Regions from separate parts of the Priestia sp. 10L35 genome, predicted to be linked through region 3. Evidence: riboswitches for the same ligand, from Rfam matches in the RefSeq annotation. Region 3 holds a riboswitch; each other region holds the start of a gene.
The links. A riboswitch is a leader RNA that binds a small molecule or an ion and turns the genes downstream of it on or off. The one in region 3 is predicted to bind cyclic di-AMP.
Positions count from the first base shown of each region.

Region 1: linked by a shared signal. The riboswitch ahead of AC1DEF_RS27330 (cation:dicarboxylate symporter family transporter) and the one ahead of AC1DEF_RS27795 (APC family permease) in region 3 are both predicted to bind cyclic di-AMP.
Region 2: linked by a shared signal. The riboswitch ahead of AC1DEF_RS05020 (potassium channel family protein) and the one ahead of AC1DEF_RS27795 (APC family permease) in region 3 are both predicted to bind cyclic di-AMP.
Region 4: linked by a shared signal. The riboswitch ahead of AC1DEF_RS04045 (APC family permease) and the one ahead of AC1DEF_RS27795 (APC family permease) in region 3 are both predicted to bind cyclic di-AMP.

Region 1 is NZ_JBFTKA010000017.1:18,807-21,965, reverse strand. Features, by position in the region: gene AC1DEF_RS27335 (undecaprenyl-diphosphate phosphatase) at 253-1,077, shown strand; cyclic di-AMP (ydaO/yuaA leader) riboswitch at 1,351-1,490, shown strand; gene AC1DEF_RS27330 (cation:dicarboxylate symporter family transporter) at 1,597-2,856, shown strand; gene ytvI (sporulation integral membrane protein YtvI) at 3,070-3,159, shown strand, end outside.
Region 2 is NZ_JBFTKA010000001.1:981,260-984,418, reverse strand. Features, by position in the region: gene AC1DEF_RS05025 (TrkH family potassium uptake protein) at 1-627, opposite strand, end outside; gene AC1DEF_RS05020 (potassium channel family protein) at 631-1,290, opposite strand; cyclic di-AMP (ydaO/yuaA leader) riboswitch at 1,415-1,559, opposite strand; gene AC1DEF_RS05015 (carboxymuconolactone decarboxylase family protein) at 1,675-2,133, opposite strand; gene AC1DEF_RS05010 (Lrp/AsnC family transcriptional regulator) at 2,254-2,709, shown strand; gene AC1DEF_RS05005 (peptidyl-prolyl cis-trans isomerase) at 2,984-3,159, opposite strand, start outside.
Region 3 is NZ_JBFTKA010000019.1:16,762-19,920, forward strand. Features, by position in the region: gene AC1DEF_RS27790 (CBO0543 family protein) at 699-1,199, shown strand; cyclic di-AMP (ydaO/yuaA leader) riboswitch at 1,336-1,480, shown strand; gene AC1DEF_RS27795 (APC family permease) at 1,612-3,159, shown strand, end outside.
Region 4 is NZ_JBFTKA010000001.1:793,965-797,123, reverse strand. Features, by position in the region: gene AC1DEF_RS04045 (APC family permease) at 1-1,779, opposite strand, end outside; cyclic di-AMP (ydaO/yuaA leader) riboswitch at 1,942-2,082, opposite strand; gene AC1DEF_RS04040 (N-acetylmuramoyl-L-alanine amidase) at 2,274-3,159, opposite strand, start outside.

The DNA.
Region 1 (3,159 bases), on a different contig from region 3:
CCCGGAATTTATACCGAACATAGCGACTGCTTTTTAAAACAAATAAAAGCTGATATCTTGTTTTTTGGTTATAGCATGTAAGGTTTTTATTACAAATTATTAAAGATTCTTATCTTTTTGCAAATACACATTGTATTTCATAGTTTTAACAATTATGATAAAAAAGCAAGTGTCAAAATAGGAAAATAGTTGAGCATGGAAAACGAAGCGATAAGCTTATTAATTTGAAAGAAAGGCAAGGTATATAGCTTTATGTGGGAAATTATTGTAGCAATCATTTTAGGGATTGTAGAAGGTTTAACAGAGTTTGCTCCTGTTTCGTCAACTGGGCATATGATTATTGTGGATGACCTGTGGTTAAATTCAAAAGAATTATTTTCATCTCCCGTAGCTAATACATTTAAAATTGTTATTCAGCTAGGGTCGATCTTAGCAGTAGTAGTTATTTTTAAAGATCGTTTCATTAATTTATTAGGATTGGGAAAAAAGCCAGCCGCTCCAATTGGACCGACAAATCGCTTGAATTTAATGCAAGTAATTGTTGGTCTGTTACCCGCAGGAGTGTTAGGACTTTTGTTTGATGATTATATTGATGAACATTTGTTTTCTTTAAATACGGTGCTAATTGGCTTAGTAGTCGGAGCTGTATTAATGATTCTAGCAGATTTGTTTGGACCTAAACGTCCGCGTGTAGAGACGGTGGACCAAATGTCTTATGGACAAGCACTGGGGATAGGACTGTTTCAATGTATTGCTCTTTGGCCAGGTTTTTCTCGTTCAGGCTCAACGATTTCAGGAGGGGTTCTTCTTGGAATGAGCCATAAGGCAGCGGCAGATTTTACATTTATTATGGCAGTGCCAATCATGGCAGGAGCAAGTGGACTTTCATTGGTTAAAAACTGGCAGTATTTCACATCAGATGCACTACCGTTTTTTATTGCTGGTTTTATCAGCGCCTTTATTTTTGCGCTGGTGTCTATTCGCTTTTTCCTGAAATTAATTAATCGTATCAAATTAGTACCATTTGCACTATATCGAATTGTGTTAGCAGCTATTCTATATTTTGTATTTTTATAAAATAAACATGCGTGTTTTTTAGTCCCTTAAACTTCTAATAGAGACTCAAAGAGCAAGAAAAAGCTATTGCAACATTGCAATAGCTTTTTTGTATAAATATATATTATCGCCTTTTGAAAGCGTTTTATAAACATGGGTATTGACAAAACGTGTCGAAAAATAGTAAATTAATATTTGTGCAGTATAAAGTTAAGTAAAAGTAAGACTTCTGTTTAGTTTTATTGACTGTAAAAAACGTATGACAACGTATAGATCGTTTTAATTTTATAAAAACTGAATAATAAGCTTAATCGTATAGAGCGGGGGAATCATTATCGGCAGTAAAGCTGCCTTGGGGTGAATCCTTACAAAAGGTAGGAAACTCTCAATTCCGAATCCGACAGTTAACCCCGTTTGCTTTATTGAGAGAAAGAGCCCAAAATAGCGTAAGTAAAAGGCTGTTCTTTCTTAAGAATAGTCTTTTTTTGTTTTTTCAGAAAAGTATATACAAATGTCATACATCTTTGGGGAGGTACATCTATGAAAAAAATTCGTTTTGGTTTGGCTACGCAGATTTTTACCGGATTAATCCTCGGTGTTCTTGTAGGGGTAATTTGGTTTAACGATCCGCGTGTAGTAACATACCTACAGCCGCTAGGAGACCTATTTTTAAGATTAATTAAGATGATTGTTATTCCAATTGTTATCTCAAGCTTAGTCGTTGGAGTTGCAGGAGCAGGGAGCGGCAAACAGGTCGGAAAGCTCGGCGTTAAAACCATTCTCTATTTTGAAATTATTACGACTTTTGCAATTATAATCGGTGTATTGGTTGCTAATATTTTTCATCCTGGGCAAGGTGTAGACATTCATTCAGCACAGAAGAGTGATATTTCACAATATGTTGAAACATCCAAACAGCAAGAAGGAAAGTCAGTGGCTGAAACTTTCTTACACATTGTTCCGACAAACTTTTTCCAGTCAATTGTTGAAGGAGATATGCTAGCAATTATCTTCTTTACAGTGTTATTTGCACTAGGAGTAGCGGCAATTGGGGAAAGAGGAAAGCCAGTTGTACAATTCTTCGACGGCGTTTCTCACGCAATGTTTCACGTGGTAAACCTTGTAATGAAAGTGGCGCCAATTGGTGTATTTGCTTTAATTGGTGTAACAGTTTCAAAATTCGGCTTAGAGTCACTCCTTTCATTAGGAAAGCTTGTTATCTTAGTTTACTTAGCGTTAATTTTCTTCCTACTTGTTGTATTAGGAGGAATCGCGAAATGGGCAGGAATTAACATTTTCCACTTATTCCGCTATATGAAAGATGAACTGTTGTTAGCATACAGTACATCTAGTTCTGAGACAGTTCTTCCGCGAATTATGGAAAAACTTGAAAAGATGGGCTGTCCAAAAGCTATCGTATCGTTCGTTGTACCAATTGGTTATACATTTAACCTAGATGGTTCCGTTCTTTATCAAGCGATTGCAGCGTTATTCTTAGCGCAGGTGTACGGTATTGATTTAACGATCGTTCAACAGCTGACGCTCATTCTGGTATTGATGGTTACATCTAAAGGAATGGCTGCGGTGCCAGGAACATCATTTGTTGTATTACTGGCTACTCTTGGAACAATCGGCGTTCCGGCAGAAGGATTAGCCTTCATTGCTGGAGTAGACAGAATCATGGATATGGCACGCACGGTTGTTAACTTAGTAGGAAACACACTAGCAGCAATTGTGATGTCTAAATCTGAAGGCAAATTTGACCCTAAAAAAGGTACAGAGGTCATGAGAGCCGGCTAATTTATAAATTAAAAAGCTACTTATTCTATTCAAAAAATTAGAATAAGTAGCTTTTTTCATAATAATTCCTTTATTATTATGGAAATTGACCCTATAATATGTAACATCAGGTATAAATATGTCCAAATTTTATTCTTACATAAAAGCAGTCACTGGTTCCTTTCTTTATCAATAAATATAGAGATAGCTTAGCTAGTTGGGGGATAGTAGAGTATGTGGAAAAAGCGAATATGGGTCATCGCCTCGATAGTAATCGTATGTTTGTTAATCCCTTACAGTTTACCGATTGTGTTTGCTTTATTA
Region 2 (3,159 bases), on a different contig from region 3:
CATATCTGCAAGGACGGTAAACCCTAATCCACCGATAATGAACAAAAAAGAAATCGTTATGTTAATAATGGGATCTCCTACATACTGAACCAGGCTGTCAGATAATAGTCCGAACCCTGCGTTATTAAAAGCCGAAATCGAATGAAACAAGCTAAAGAACAGCCCCTTAGACCATCCGAACTCCGGAACCCAGCGTATCGCTAGAAAGATAAGTGCAACAAACTCAATTAAAAATGAAAAGATAAACAGTCTTTTAACTAGCAGGACAACTCCGCCGATGCTCGTTTGATTTAATGCCTGCTGAACGAGCATACGCTCTTTAAATCCAATTTTTTTACCTAGCATCATAAAAATCAACACGGCAAATGACATAATGCCAAGACCGCCTATTTGAATTAACAGCATAATAATCGTTTGACCAATGACGGTAAAACGTGTACCTGTATCTACGACGGCTAAGCCGGTTACTGTCATCGCGGAAGTAGACGTAAAAAGGGCGTCTACCCACCGGATGGGCTCAGTAGTAGAAACAGGCATCATCAATAGAAGAGCACCTATAATAATTCCTCCGCCAAAAATGGAGACAAGCAGCTGCGGAGGGGTGAGTTTAATGATTTGTTTTTTCATAAGTTAAACTCCTTCTTCTTCAAAACGGTTCAAATCGCGATTATGTCCGATAACAATCAGCATATCTCCTTGTTCAATTATTTCATGCGCGGTAGGCGAAATCACCATTTCCCCGTCTTTTCGCTGAAAGCCGATAATGTTGCAGCCGTACTTGGCACGAATGTTCAAATCAAACAGCGTTTTATTATGAAGTTTCTTAGAGGCGACAATTTCGACAATACTATAATCCTTTGACAGTTCAATGTAATCAATGATCTTTTCTGACACCACGTGATGAGCAATACGCTTAGCAATATCGCGCTCAGGATGAATGACTTTGTCCGCTCCTATTTTCTCCAGCACCTTTTGATGATACATATTCACTGCTTTTACCCATACTTGCTTAACGCCCATATCTTTTAAAAGCATCGTTGCGAGCACGCTCGCTTCGATATCATCCCCAAACGAAATAAGAGCATGATCAACATTGCGAATACCTAGCCCCTTTAAGCTAGCTTCATCAATTGCATTCGCCTGCACAACATATGTAGCTGAGTTGCTAAATTTATTTACTACCTCCTGATTGCGGTCAATAGCGAGCACATCCACATCCAGATTAGCAAACTCTTCAACCAAACTGCCTCCAAAACGACCTAATCCCAATACAGCAAACTGTTTTTTCATAATGTATTTATTCCTTTCTTCAACTGCTGTGTGTTCTCTTAGCTTATACTTTTTCTAAAAAATTACATCTTTTTCTTAAAAAAAGCGCAAAAAAACACAGGAAGGCTCCTGTGTTTTTTCACACTCTTCCCCCTCAAAACGCTTGCGAAGTTAGCTGTCGGGTTCGGGTTTTAAGAGTAACCCTACCTTTTTAAGGATTCACCCCGGAGCACAATATGTGCGTAAATAATGGGTCCTCCGCTCCGTAATGGATTAAGCGATTTTTATTCAAATGTCTATGATCTATTTTTTAGAATAATCGATTCGATTCATGATACATTTCACTTCACGAAAGCTATCTTACTCCTGTGGATTTTGTCTGTCAAGATATTTTTAGGGAAGACCTCACTTGCCCTGCAAGCTGCAAAAATCATATAAATCTAAACTGACAATCATTTTGTGAAATTGATCAAATAAATTAATAACAGCTAAAAGCTCTAACAGCTGCGTATCACTGTAAAATTTCTTTAATTGATCCATATCAGCATCCGTCAACTCCCTTGGACGCACCCGGTATACATCAATAAATCGAAACAGCAGTCGATCTTTTTCTTCCAGCTCTTTTTCTCTTAACACTTTTTGATTAAGCGTCTCATCGCCTACATATGACATGCTCATACATGTCTCACAGCCGTTAACACCTGCTAGGTAAAGCCTCATTTTTTCCTTAGTCTCTTTTTCTACTATACCGCTGTTCCAAAGCGTTTCGTAAAGCTCATCGTACAATCTTTTTACATGCGGAATTAAATTCAATGCTTTTTCAAAATTTGTTCCCTCTTCGTTTGCTAATAAAACTCTTGCCATTTTTCACTCACTCCTTTTTAATTATTATAGTAAGAAAAATGGAAATTTCAGATTACATATAAAACATTTTATCTACTATTACTAATCAAATGAAACGTTAATGAGAAAGAAGGTTTTCAATTGAAAATTGATGAAATTGATTTATCGATTTTGCAGGCGCTGCAGCAAAACAGCCGCCTTTCCTTACGAGAGCTAGGAAAACAAATTAATTTGTCTCCTCCTTCGGTGGCAGAGCGAGTAAGGCAGCTAGAGAGCTTTGGCGTTATAAAAGGGTATACGATTGATATTGATTATGAAAAGCTGCATTTGCCCGTGTCGTGTTTTATTGAAGTAACGATGAAAAACGGAGAGCACGAGCGTTTTAAACGATTTATTTCTCAGTATCCCTACGCTTTATTCTGTGAACGCATCGCCGGGCAAGCCTGCTTTATTACAAAGCTTCAGCTTCCTCACCTGCACATACTCGAACAATTTATTAACGAAATTACACCTTATGCCAAAACGATTTCACACATCGCCCTTTCTCATGTGAAGATGGCTCCTGCATTATTGAGTCATTTAAAAGATGAAAAGTGATTGAAACGTAACGAAAAAATCCGAACGAATCATCGTTCGGATCTTCTTTCCATTAAACTACTTTTGTCCCAGCCTCTTTTATTCGTCCAACAGCATAAAAAATAACCCTCCAAAGCTGGAGGGTATAAATTTTCCGAATAATGAAAGTTTTACAACTTCATTTTATCAGGTGCCGACATTTCTGTCTACTTAAAAATGTAAAAGAGCTCTCTATTAATAGAAAGCTCTTTTACCTGCTTGTTTTTTGAAAACAATCAATCTATATAAAAGGAAACTACCTAAGGTTAAAAGTCACGTGAAACCTTGGCAGTTGATCCTGGATATACCGGTTGATATGATTCAAAACAAGTTCTTTCATCATTTCTTCTTTGACTTCTGATTCCGTTTTTTTATCTTTTTGTTTTAAAATAAGAATATAATAGACTTTACCCATTTTAATGGGCTCACTAC
Region 3 (3,159 bases):
TCATCAAGTGAGTTTATAAATATAAAATGTACTACATGTATACAAAATAAAAAGCCACCCAGTATTTGCAGGACAGATGGCTTTTTACTATAAAATGCATGTGCAGACATATAATAACACATCATTTCCTTATGGACTATATTTTTTCGTACGGGCATATGTATAAAAGGTACACTTTTTATGCACCCTTTCTTCCATTTATCTGTAAGGAGATTATTGGCACATCAAGGATGTATAAAAAGATGTATAAACGATAAATTTGAAAAGCGAACGAGTCCTTGTGTATCAAGGACTCGTTTTTGATGTGGGTTCTGATAAGAGACTTTATGTTAACTAAGGTTGTATAGCGTATACAGCCTAAAAAGCAGAAAAAACCACGCCGACGGAGAGAAGTAGTAGTTTTTTCTGCTTTATTGCTAAAGGATTTTCGTAGATGCCTCACGGCGTCTTGAGTAGTTTGCTCGAAATACTATTTATTATTCAGTATTATTCTCTCTTAGTTATCCGGAGTAAATAATCGGTCAAAAAGATAATAGTAAAGGGACCGATTAGAACGATCAAATATACAATTAAAGGCTTACGTAACTTATGATTCATTTATAATAGATTCACCTCTATGTATGAATGAGTATTGTAGGGTTTCTTATATAGAATGTTCATTTAAAGAAAAAAACATTCATTACTATATTTTCTGCTTTTTGACAATCCTGTTAAAAGGTTATCTTAGTGAGAGGAGAAGAGAGAAAATACTAGTAAATATTATTATGGGATTTATTGTACCTTGGATTTTTGGTTTCATATTGTTCAAAAAAGAACCTATAATCGTTCTTCTAATTGCACCAATAGGTATGACAGTAGCCTTTATATTAAACGAGTGGGGGACTAATTACTTTTGGCAGTTCGAACCTACTTTTAGAAATCGAAGTTTATCGGCACTTCCTTTAAATATAGGTTTCTATCCCGTCCTAGCTTCTTTTTTAATTTATTTTAAACTAAAAAAGAAGGGGAATACCATCATGCTTTTATTTTGTTTTACTCTGTTTACTACAGGTTTTGAAGGCATGGGCTTAGCCGTAGGAAGAGTAGAGTATTTTAATGAGTGGAATATTATTGGAACCTTTATCAGTTATTTAATAGCGTATTTTATTATTTATGGTTATTATCAAATTTTATTAAAGTATCAAATTTTAAAGAATTAAGTCCTTCTTTATACAAATATAAAGACTTCATCCTCTTTGGTAGCCTTTTTCTGTGTGATTAATTGATATCTCTCTTTACAAATGGAACATTCAGGCGTATAGTACCTAACGTACATATATGATCTTGCTATTTTCATACCTTTTATCGCTTAATCCACTAAGGAGTGGGGGACCCATTTTTGTGTGCACTTGCACTAGGGGTGAATCCTTCGAAAAGAAGGTAGGGCTACTCTAAAGGCCCGAACCCGACAGCTAACCTCATCAGCGTTTGGAGAGAAGGTTTGCTTTTATTTGTCCTGGAAAGAACACTAAGCAGAACCTTGGTGTTCTTTTTTGTGTTTTTTTTCTGAGATGGGGAATGATGAGAGTAAACTAATATAGGTAAATGGCAAAGGTTTCAGGAGGAGTTTAGATGAGTTATTCATCCATCAAACGTTTATTAATTGGGAGGCCACTTAAATCAAAAGAGCTAGGTGAACAAAAGTTAAATAAGGTCAAAGCCTTAGCTATTCTTTCATCCGATGCACTTTCATCCGTGGCGTACGGCCCAGAACAAGTCTTAATTGTGCTTGCTACCATTGGAATGATCGCGTTTTGGTATTCAATACCTATAGGTATTGGTGTACTTATCCTTTTAACAGCACTTATCCTTTCTTATCGACAAATTATTTATGCGTACCCAGAGGGCGGTGGCGCTTATGTTGTATCTAAACATAACCTCGGAGAAAATGCAGGACTTATTGCTGGGGGTTCTCTATTAGTAGACTACATACTAACGGTATCTGTAAGTATTTCATCCGGAACAGATGCGTTAACGTCTGCTTTTCCTGCTCTCCATGACTATAGAGTCATTATCGCTTGCTTATTGGTTATTTTTATTATGATTTTGAATTTAAGAGGGGTAACAGAATCAGCTTCTGCTTTAGCATACCCGGTTTATTTATTTGTTCTTGCATTGGTTCTTTTAATAGGAATAGGCATATGGAAAGTAGCCACTGGTCAGGTCTCTCCTGACGTTCATCCTGCTATTGGAACTGCAGTTCCAGGAATCAGCTTATTTTTACTACTACGCGCTTTTTCATCAGGGTGCTCAGCCCTTACAGGCGTAGAAGCTATTTCAAATGCTGTAACAAATTTTAGACAACCGGCTGCAAGAAATGCGGTACGTACGCTTGTTGCAATGGGTATTATTTTGGCTATTTTGTTTTCAGGTGTCATGTTCTTGGCTTATTGGTTTGGAATTGCACCCAAAGCAGAGGAAACGGTTGTTTCGCAGCTTGCTTCCCAAGTGTTTGGACGAAATGGTTTCTATTATTTTGTTCAGGGTACAACGGCTTTAATTTTAGTACTAGCTGCCAATACAGGCTTTTCAGCCTTTCCTTTACTGGCTGTTAATTTAGCTGTAGATAAGTATATTCCTCGTATGTTTACGATACGTGGTGATCGTTTGGGCTATTCAAATGGGATTGTGACACTTGGAATTGCCTCTATTATGCTTATCATCGCATTTCAAGGTGATACAGAACGGTTAATTCCCCTATATGCGGTTGGCGTATTTATTCCATTTACACTATCTCAAACGGGCATGATTGTAAAATGGCTAAGAGAAAAGCCAGCTGGTTGGCAGGGGAAATTAGTGACCAATTTTATAGGAGCTTTTATTAGCTTCACTGTACTGATTATTTTCTTTACAACAAAATTCTCACAAGTATGGGCTGTTTTAATCTTCTTACCTCTTATCGTCTATCTGTTCCACCGTATTAAGAACCATTATGTAGAGGTAGGAAAGCAACTTCGTATCAAGCCAGGAGACAAAGAAGCATTAGCATTAGAAGGAAATGTAGTCATTATACCGGTTGCAGGCTTAACAAGAGCTGTCGAGAATTCCATTAACTATGCAAAAATTATTGGAGACACAGTGATTGCGGTTCATGTGGCATTTGACCGTGAAAGTGAAAAG
Region 4 (3,159 bases), on a different contig from region 3:
GTAAAGCAAATGTGCTTTTAACAGCAGACTGGACTGATTGTGAAGGATATTTTGCCAGCTTTTTTTCGTAATGAATTGCGGAATAACGACCGTAATAGCCATATTATTTTCCCGGGCTTTTTCCTCAGCCATATCGATGAATCGAAACAGCGGCCGCACTAAGCTGCGGTATTGAGAATGAAACGTAACAATACGAATATCAGGCTGCCACTTCTCCCACTTCTCTTCCATTCTCTTTTCGCTTTCTCGATCAAAGGCTACATGTACTGCAATAACGGTATCGCCAATCGTTCTTGCATAATTTAATGAATTTTCTACTACCTTTGTCATTCCTGCTACAGGAACAATAACCACACTTCCTTCAAGCTTTCCAATCTTTTCTCCTTGCTTAATGCGAAGCTGCTCTCCTACCGCTTCATAATGCGTATGAATGCGATGAAAAATATAGACAATAACCGGTAAGAAAATGAGCACGGACCATACTTGTGAAAACTTCGTTGTAAACAAAATAATTAGCACAGTTAAGGTAATGAGGGCACCAATTAAGTTAATGGTTAGCTTCCCTTGCCAGCCGGCCGGCTTTTCTCTAAGCCATTTGACAATCATGCCTGTTTGAGAAAGCGTAAATGGAATAAACACCCCGACTGCATAAAGAGGAATTAATTGTTCAGTCGCTCCTTTAAAAGCTACAATTAAGACAATAGAAGCAATTCCAAGGGTCACAATTCCATTTGAATAGCCTAGTCGATCGCCACGAATTTGAAACATTCTTGGCATGTATTTATCAGACGATAAGTTGACAGCCAGCAAAGGGAAAGCTGAAAAGCCCGTATTCGCCGCTAGCACTAGAATTAGAGCTGTTGTGCCTTGAATAAAATAATAAAATCCATTTCGTCCAAACACACTCGATGCAATTTGTGATACAACCGTTTCATCTGCTTTTGGAGAAATGCCAAGCCAATAAGCTAAAAACGTGATGCCAGAAAATAAAACGGCTAAAATACCGCCCATCAGCATTAATGTATGAACAGCATTTTTTGCACCTGGCTCTTTAAAGTTAGGCACTGCATTTGAAATAGCTTCTACACCTGTTAATGCTGAACAGCCTGACGAAAAAGCTTTTAATAATAAAAACAAACTAATACCTGGCACCACTGTACCGAGAGAGGGATGAAGCTCAGGTGAAACTTGACCTGTCGCTATTTTAAACAAGCCTACCGCTATTAACAAAATAAGAGCAATAACAAATAAATAAACCGGATAAGCTAATACAGAAGCGGATTCTGTTACACCACGTAAATTTAAGACGGTAATAAAAATCACCAGCAAACACGCAATTACTACATTGTAATGATGCAGCGTTGGAAAAGCCGAAGTTAAGGCATCCGTTCCTGCTGAAACGCTCACAGCAACTGTTAAAATGTAATCCACCAACAGTGATCCTCCAGCTATAAGCCCAGGATTTTCTCCTAAATTGGTTTTCGAAACAATATAAGCTCCTCCGCCTTGCGGATACGCATAAATAATTTGACGATACGAAAGAATTAAAGCCGTCAGCAGAACCAATACCCCAAGCGCAATTGGAATCGAATACCAATAGGCAAGAACGCCGACTGTTGCAAGTACAATCAAAATTTGTTCTGTTCCATAAGCCACTGAAGATAAGGCATCTGATGATAAAATAGCCAGTGCTTTAAGCTTACTAAGCTTTTGATCGCCTAACTCTTTTGTTTTAAGCGGCTTTCCAATCAATAATCGTTTGAGAACTGAATAGTTCACGTAATTTCCCTCCGATGATTGCTTAGCTACTATTTACTGTTCATTGCTAAGCTCAGTTACAAGTTCACGAATAAGTGATATTACTCCCAAAAAATACCTTTTTATGTTAAAAAAGCGCACAAAAAAAACACTAAGGGTTCTCAGCGTTTTTACACAGCTTAAACCTCCTCTCCAAAACGCTTATGGGGTTAGCTGTCGGATTCGGGCTATGAGAGTAGCCCTACCTTTAAAAAAGGATTCACCCCAAGTGACAATGCACAAATTTGGGTCCCCCACTTCTGACGAATTAAGCGATAACAGGTCAATATAATTTTCGGTTAAAGGGTATGATCGATAACATGTTTCTTTCATAACTATCCTTTGTTCTTAGATAATATACTCCCGTACAAATGGTTTGTAAAGCATTATTTTACGCAAACCATAAAATAGTGCTTAAGGCGCTTTTAACAGAAAAACAAAAGGTCTTCTGCCCGCTTACAGAAGACCTTTTTGCTTTAACTTTTTGCTTTTAAAACGGCTGCTAGCTTGTTTTTCGTTTGAGGACCATAAATGCCATCCACATCATAAGGAAGATACACAAGCTGAAAACGTCTGACTGCATCTTTCGTTTGAACTCCATATATTCCGTCTACTGAACCTACTTTAAAATTCACCGCGTTTAATGCTTTTTGAAGCTGTTTCACGGCTTCTCCAGAATCACCTTGTTTTAAAATTCCATTTGGAAGTGGATATTGTTCCGAAGGTGGAGTTGGTGACGGTGTTGGAGATGGGTTTGGTGAAGTCCCTGAAGGAATAACAATTGTTTTTCCAACCTGTAGTGTTAAAGGATCAGAAAGCCCTGTATTCGCTTCTTGAAGCGCTTGTACTGTTATGTTGTACTTCTGTGCAATACTGTAAAGCGTATCTCCTTGCTTGATCGTATACGTTTTTGTACCTGGTTCAGAAGGTGATGGATTCGGAGTTGGTGTTGGATTGGGGTTTGGAACTGCACGACGAGGTAAATTTAAATATACGGCAATTCCTTTTGCATACGATTCACCCATGCTTTTTAAAAAAGCTTCGTTTTGGAGAAGTGCTGCATCGGTGCGGTTATCAATAAAGGCTATTTCAGTTAGTACTGCGGGCATATTTGTTAAGCGAAGCACCGCATAATTGGCTGATTTTCGACCGCGATTCGGATGATTATACGACAGCAGCGTTGGCTGTACTTGGCCGTGGACAATTGATTGAAACGTTTTACTGGCATTGCTAGCGCTTCTATAAACATAATCTTCATATCCTGTTCCTCCCCCGGCATTTACGTGAATAGACATAAATACATCTGCTCCCCACGAATTAGCTTGAGAAGCGCGCTGAGATAACGATAAAAAAGTATCTGTG